DNA from 2 places in the Oceanobacillus sp. FSL K6-2867 genome. Region 2 is predicted to be linked to the other one. Evidence: a T-box and tRNA genes for the amino acid it is inferred to sense, from the RefSeq annotation. Region 2 holds a T-box; the other holds one or more tRNA genes.
What was found. The T-box of region 2 lies ahead of alaS (alanine--tRNA ligase). A T-box ahead of a tRNA ligase gene usually reads a tRNA of that ligase, here a tRNA-Ala.
Positions count from the first base shown of each region.

Region 1: it encodes a tRNA-Ala, which carries the amino acid that the T-box ahead of alaS (alanine--tRNA ligase) is inferred to sense. The anticodon was not compared.

Region 1 is NZ_CP150144.1:1,847,043-1,850,616, reverse strand. It holds rRNA gene NSQ77_RS09155 (16S ribosomal RNA) at 152-1,715, shown strand; tRNA gene NSQ77_RS09150 (tRNA-Ile) at 1,876-1,952, shown strand; tRNA gene NSQ77_RS09145 (tRNA-Ala) at 1,976-2,048, shown strand; rRNA gene NSQ77_RS09140 (23S ribosomal RNA) at 2,145-3,574, shown strand, end outside.
Region 2 is NZ_CP150144.1:88,315-91,888, reverse strand. It holds gene NSQ77_RS00460 (hypothetical protein) at 1-166, shown strand, start outside; gene NSQ77_RS00455 (AI-2E family transporter) at 221-1,288, shown strand; T-box leader at 1,331-1,539, shown strand; gene alaS (alanine--tRNA ligase) at 1,594-3,574, shown strand, end outside.

The DNA of each region.
Region 1 (3,574 bases), 1.8 Mb from region 2:
TTATATTATATTTCGTCGCAAAAAACGACATTATAATAAATTGATCTTTGAAAACTGAACAAAACAACCAGTATGTCAAGAAAAAGGAAACTCGTTTTTCTTTTTAAAACAAGTAGAAGTCAGCTTCTACAACAGCTAAGTATTACAAACTTTTTTGGAGAGTTTGATCTTGGCTCAGGACGAACGCTGGCGGCGTGCCTAATACATGCAAGTCGAGCGCAGGAAGCAAACTGACCCTCATCTGAGGTGATGTTTGTGGAATGAGCGGCGGACGGGTGAGTAACACGTGGGCAACCTGCCTGTAAGATCGGGATAACTCGCGGAAACGTGAGCTAATACCGGATAATACTTTTCATCTCATGGTGAGAAGATAAAAGACGGTTTCGGCTGTCACTTACAGATGGGCCCGCGGCGCATTAGCTAGTTGGTGGGGTAACGGCTCACCAAGGCGACGATGCGTAGCCGACCTGAGAGGGTGATCGGCCACACTGGGACTGAGACACGGCCCAGACTCCTACGGGAGGCAGCAGTAGGGAATCTTCCGCAATGGACGAAAGTCTGACGGAGCAACGCCGCGTGAGTGATGAAGGTTTTCGGATCGTAAAACTCTGTTGTTAGGGAAGAACAAGTTGGGTAGTAACTGACCCAGCCTTGACGGTACCTAACCAGAAAGCCACGGCTAACTACGTGCCAGCAGCCGCGGTAATACGTAGGTGGCAAGCGTTGTCCGGAATTATTGGGCGTAAAGCGCTCGCAGGCGGTCTTTTAAGTCTGATGTGAAAGCCCACGGCTTAACCGTGGAGGGTCATTGGAAACTGGAGGACTTGAGTACAGAAGAGGAGAGTGGAATTCCACGTGTAGCGGTGAAATGCGTAGAGATGTGGAGGAACACCAGTGGCGAAGGCGACTCTCTGGTCTGTAACTGACGCTGAGGAGCGAAAGCGTGGGTAGCGAACAGGATTAGATACCCTGGTAGTCCACGCCGTAAACGATGAGTGCTAGGTGTTAGGGGGTTTCCGCCCCTTAGTGCTGAAGTTAACGCATTAAGCACTCCGCCTGGGGAGTACGGCCGCAAGGCTGAAACTCAAAAGAATTGACGGGGGCCCGCACAAGCGGTGGAGCATGTGGTTTAATTCGAAGCAACGCGAAGAACCTTACCAGGTCTTGACATCCTCTGACAACTCTAGAGATAGAGCTTTCCCTTCGGGGACAGAGTGACAGGTGGTGCATGGTTGTCGTCAGCTCGTGTCGTGAGATGTTGGGTTAAGTCCCGCAACGAGCGCAACCCTTGATCTTAGTTGCCAGCATTTAGTTGGGCACTCTAAGGTGACTGCCGGTGACAAACCGGAGGAAGGTGGGGATGACGTCAAATCATCATGCCCCTTATGACCTGGGCTACACACGTGCTACAATGGATGGAACAAAGGGAAGCGAACCCGCGAGGTCAAGCCAATCCCATAAAACCATTCTCAGTTCGGATTGTAGGCTGCAACTCGCCTACATGAAGCCGGAATCGCTAGTAATCGCGGATCAGCATGCCGCGGTGAATACGTTCCCGGGCCTTGTACACACCGCCCGTCACACCACGAGAGTTGGTAACACCCGAAGTCGGTGAGGTAACCTTTTGGAGCCAGCCGCCGAAGGTGGGACTAATGATTGGGGTGAAGTCGTAACAAGGTAGCCGTATCGGAAGGTGCGGCTGGATCACCTCCTTTCTAAGGATTATTACGGAACCCTACGGGTTAAGGAAGGCCGATTAAGATCGCCACGTCCTGTGGCAATATCGGCATGACCTACATCCTGTAGGCCCGACATACTGTGTTGTTTGGTTCAGTTTTGAGAGATCAATTTCTTTCACTTATACTTAAAATAGATGGGCCTGTAGCTCAGCTGGTTAGAGCGCACGCCTGATAAGCGTGAGGTCGGTGGTTCGAGTCCACTCAGGCCCACCATCTATTAAAATATTTTATATTACGGGGCCTTAGCTCAGCTGGGAGAGCGCCTGCCTTGCACGCAGGAGGTCAGCGGTTCGATCCCGCTAGGCTCCATTTTTGTACCTTGAAAACTAAATAAGAGTAACAACGACATCAATATTTTTAATGTAAAGCAAGGCTAATAATTAGTACGCTTATTTACTGTAACTTAGTTAAGTGAATAAGGGCGCACGGTGGATGCCTTGGCACTAGGAGCCGATGAAGGACGGGACTAACACCGATATGCCTCGGGGAGTTGTAAGTAAACTTTGATCCGGGGATTTCCGAATGGGGGAACCCACTGTTCGTAATGGAACAGTACATGCATCTGAATACATAGGGTGCATGAGGTAGACCCGGGGAACTGAAACATCTCAGTACCCGGAGGAAGAGAAAGAAAAATCGATTTCCTGAGTAGCGGCGAGCGAAACGGAAAGAGCCCAAACCAGAAAGCTTGCTTTCTGGGGTTGTAGGACATTCCATTGGAGTTACCAAGGAATTCTTTAAACGAATCGACCTGGAACGGTCAGCCAAAGAAGGTAAGAGCCCTGTAATTGAAAAGGAATTCTCTCCGGAGTGTATCCTGAGTACGGCGGAACACGTGAAATTCCGTCGGAATCCGGGAGGACCATCTCCCAAGGCTAAATACTCCCTAGTGACCGATAGTGAACCAGTACCGTGAGGGAAAGGTGAAAAGCACCCCGGGAGGGGAGTGAAATAGAACCTGAAACCGTGTGCCTACAAGTAGTCGAAGCCCGTTAATGGGTAACGGCGTACCTTTTGTAGAATGGACCGGCGAGTTACGATCGTATGCAAGGTTAAGTGGAAGACACGGAGCCGCAGCGAAAGCGAGTCTGAATAGGGCGAATGAGTATGCGGTCGTAGACCCGAAACCGTGTGATCTACCCATGTCCAGGGTGAAGGTCAGGTAACACTGACTGGAGGCCCGAACCCACGTATGTTGAAAAATGCGGGGATGAGGTGTGGGTAGGGGTGAAATGCCAATCGAACACGGAGATAGCTGGTTCTCTCCGAAATAGCTTTAGGGCTAGCCTCAAGAAATAGAGTACTGGAGGTAGAGCACTGATTGGACTAGGGGCCCTCACCGGGTTACCGAATTCAGTCAAACTCCGAATGCCAGTTACTTTTACTTGGGAGTCAGACTATGGGTGATAAGGTTCATAGTCGAAAGGGAAACAGCCCAGACCGCCAGCTAAGGTCCCAAAGTATACGTTAAGTGGAAAAGGATGTGGAGTTGCCCAGACAACCAGGATGTTGGCTTAGAAGCAGCCATCATTTAAAGAGTGCGTAATAGCTCACTGGTCGAGTGACTCTGCGCCGAAAATGTACCGGGGCTAAACGTATCACCGAAGCTGCGGATTGTTCTTACGAACAATGGTAGGAGAGCGTTCTAAGTGCTGTGAAGTCAGACCGTGAGGACTGGTGGAGCGCTTAGAAGTGAGAATGCCGGTATGAGTAGCGAAAAAAGAGTGAGAATCTCTTTCACCGAATGCCTAAGGTTTCCTGAGGAAGGCTCGTCCTCTCAGGGTTAGTCGGGACCTAAGCCGAGGCCGAAAGGCGTAGGCGATGGACAACAGGTA
Region 2 (3,574 bases):
TGGAAGAGATATTGGAAAAATAGGTACACAGGATTATTATTGCTGGACCTGCTTTATTGAAATGACAGTGACAAGCAATGAGTTAATGGTACATCAAATTGAAGCTGATGGAAGCTTAAGCTCACTAGATGATTTGTTTACGAAAGAGGAAAGAAGATTACCATAGACACTCTCAGCCGGAAACGTGAGATAACTACAATACGCCCGAGGAGTGTCTATCATGGCTGAGGATAAAAAACGCTTTCGATTACTTTATTGGCTATTAATTGGGATTGTTTTATTTATTTTTTCCTTTTTGCTTGTAAAAACAATGCCATATTACGAAGCCTTTTTTTCATTTTTATGGAAACTGTTTATTCCTTTTATAGTTGCTGCATTAATTGCTTATTTGCTCCATCCACTAGTGGAAAAATTACATGAGTGGAATATTCATCGAGGTCTTTCTATCCTGCTGATCTATTTAGTATTCTTCGGTGGAGCTGGATATTTATTTTATAAAGGATATCCTGCTATTGTCCATCAAGTCCGTGATCTTAATGATAATCTGCCTGAATTCATTCACATGTACGAAAACTGGATTTATCAAGTATACAGCTATACTTCGTTTTTACCTGAAACGGTACATGACAAAATTGATCAGCTTGTAGCAACAATAGAAATCTCCTTGGATCATTTGCTTGGCAAATTAGTCGGAGGCTTTACAAGAATATTTGACATGATTATCATTATAACTGTTATCCCGGTATTAGTCTTTTACTTCATTAAGGATTATGTAAAGATCGAATCTTTTTTTATGTGGTTTATTCCACATAAATATAAGGATGAAGCGACTGAATTAGTGAAGGAAGTGGATAAAGGACTTGGCGGATACATTCGAGGACAGCTTATTGTCAGCTTGTTTGTCAGTATTGCATGTCTAATAATTTTTAAATTGCTGGACGTTAATTATGCGCTGCTGTTAGCGATTGTAATGGGTGTTACGAATATTATTCCGTATTTCGGACCAATCATTGGTGCAATCCCTGCGGTAATGATTTCCTATACAACAGGAGGCAACACTGTCATATTTGTGATTATTGCTATTTTTATTATACAGGTAATTGAAGGCAACCTTTTATCACCGTATATTATGGGGAAAACGGTTAAAATACATCCCGTAGCAATAATCTTTGTATTACTATTGGGTGGTCAATTATTTGGAGTGTGGGGCATGATATTGGCTGTTCCTGCATTAACGATTTTAAAAGTGATTGTCGTACAGTTTGTTTCTCTGCGGTCTAATCATTGACAATGCAACTAAAGTTCCTTATAATTACGCTATCATAATATATGAAACGCAAAGAAGGCACAAAGTACATGAACAGCTAGTTTAAAGAGAGGGGTTTCCTTGGTTGAAAGAAATCCTAAACATAGTCTCATGGAAAGCTAAGCCGGAGTACGGTTAATCCCCGTCGGTCTCAAACCGTTACCATGTTTAAGTGATGAATGATTTTGTCATTCATAATTAGGGTGGTACCGCGAACAAATCTCGTCCCTGCAATCATGCAGAGAGGAGATTTTTTTAATTTTATAGAACGTTTGGAGGAATGAATTATGAAACAATTAAGCTCAGCAGAAATTAGACAATTATTTATTGATTTTTTTAAAGAGAAAGGACATCAAGTAGAGCCAAGCGCTTCACTAGTGCCTGTCGATGACCCGACATTACTATGGATCAACAGCGGAGTTGCAACATTAAAGAAATATTTCGACGGTCGGGTGATTCCGAAAAATCCGCGTATAGTGAATGCTCAGAAGGCAATACGAACAAATGATATTGAAAATGTTGGTTTCACAGCAAGACACCACACTTTTTTTGAAATGCTTGGTAATTTCTCCATTGGCGATTATTTCAAAAAGGAAGCAATTGAATGGGCGTGGGAATTCTTAACGGATGAGAAATGGATTGGATTTGATAAGGAATTACTATCTGTTACCGTGCATCCAGAAGATGATGAAGCTTACGATATATGGTTGAATGAGATCCAAATACCAAAAGAACGGATTATTCGCTTAGAGGAAAACTTCTGGGATATTGGGGAGGGACCTAGCGGACCGAATACGGAAATTTTCTATGACCGCGGTGAGGCATTCGGAAACGATCCAAATGATCCAGAGCTTTACCCAGGTGGAGAGAATAGTCGTTATTTGGAAGTATGGAATCTTGTATTTTCTCAGTTTAATCATAATCCAGATGATACGTATACACCGCTGCCAAAGAAAAATATCGATACAGGCATGGGACTTGAACGTTTGACATCGATCATTCAGCAAGTACCAACGAATTTTGATACGGATTTATTTATGCCGATTATCCGAAAAACAGAAAATCTTGCCAATACTTCCTATGGAAAAAGTGACGCGGGCGATACGGCATTTAAAGTTATCGCTGACCATATTCGTACGGTAAGCTTTGCAATTGGCGATGGGGCAGTACCATCTAATGAAGGCAGAGGCTATGTATTAAGAAGGTTAATTCGAAGAGCTGTCCGGTTTGCTAAAGAAATTGGTATTGAGAAACCGTTTATGTATGAGCTGGTTAATACTGTTGGCAATATTATGAAGGATTTCTATCCGGAGGTATTGGGCCAACAAGAGTTTATTCAAAACATTATTAAAGTAGAAGAGGAAAGGTTCCATGAAACGCTCAATGATGGATTGCATATTTTATCCACCATTATGGACCGGGAAAAAGCTGCTGGAAATACGGTGTTTCCTGGTGAAGAAGTGTTCCGGCTCTATGATACGTACGGCTTCCCGAAAGAGCTGACTGAAGAATATGTAGAACAGCAAGGCTTTACAGTGGATCAGACTGGCTATGAGCAAGAAATGGAAAAGCAGCGAGAACGTGCAAGAAGTGCAAGACAAAAGGTAGATTCTATGCAGGTTCAGGATACAATTTTAAGTGAAATTGATATTGAGAGTGAATTTATTGGCTATCAGCAGCTAGAAATAGATACAACAATAGCATCAATTATAGGGGGAAAAGAAGTTGTTGGTACCGTACAAAAGGGTGATGAAGTTTTATTATTTTTAAATCAGACACCTTTTTATGCAGAAAGTGGTGGACAGGTTGCAGACCATGGCTGGCTATATACAGAAAATGCATCTGCATATGTGCTCGATGTACAAAAGTCGCCGAAAGGTCAGCATATTCATCGAGTTGAAATAAAGGATGGAGAATTTCATATTGGTGATAATGTAAAAGCAATTGTTGATGAACGTTTCCGTACAGCAATCATCAAAAACCATACGGCGACACATCTACTACACCAAGCATTGAAGGATGTTTTAGGCACACATGTAAATCAAGCTGGTTCATTAGTAACACCAGAACGATTACGTTTTGATTTCTCCCATTTTAATGCTGTTACAAAAGATGAACTGAAAGAGATTGAGCATATTGTTAATGAAAAAGTGTGGGAATCCATTGCGTTGGTTATAGATAATAAGAAACTGGATGAAGCAAAAGAGATGGGTGCAATGGCTTTATTTGGTGAAAAATATGGCGATGTTGTAAGAGTTGTTCAAATTG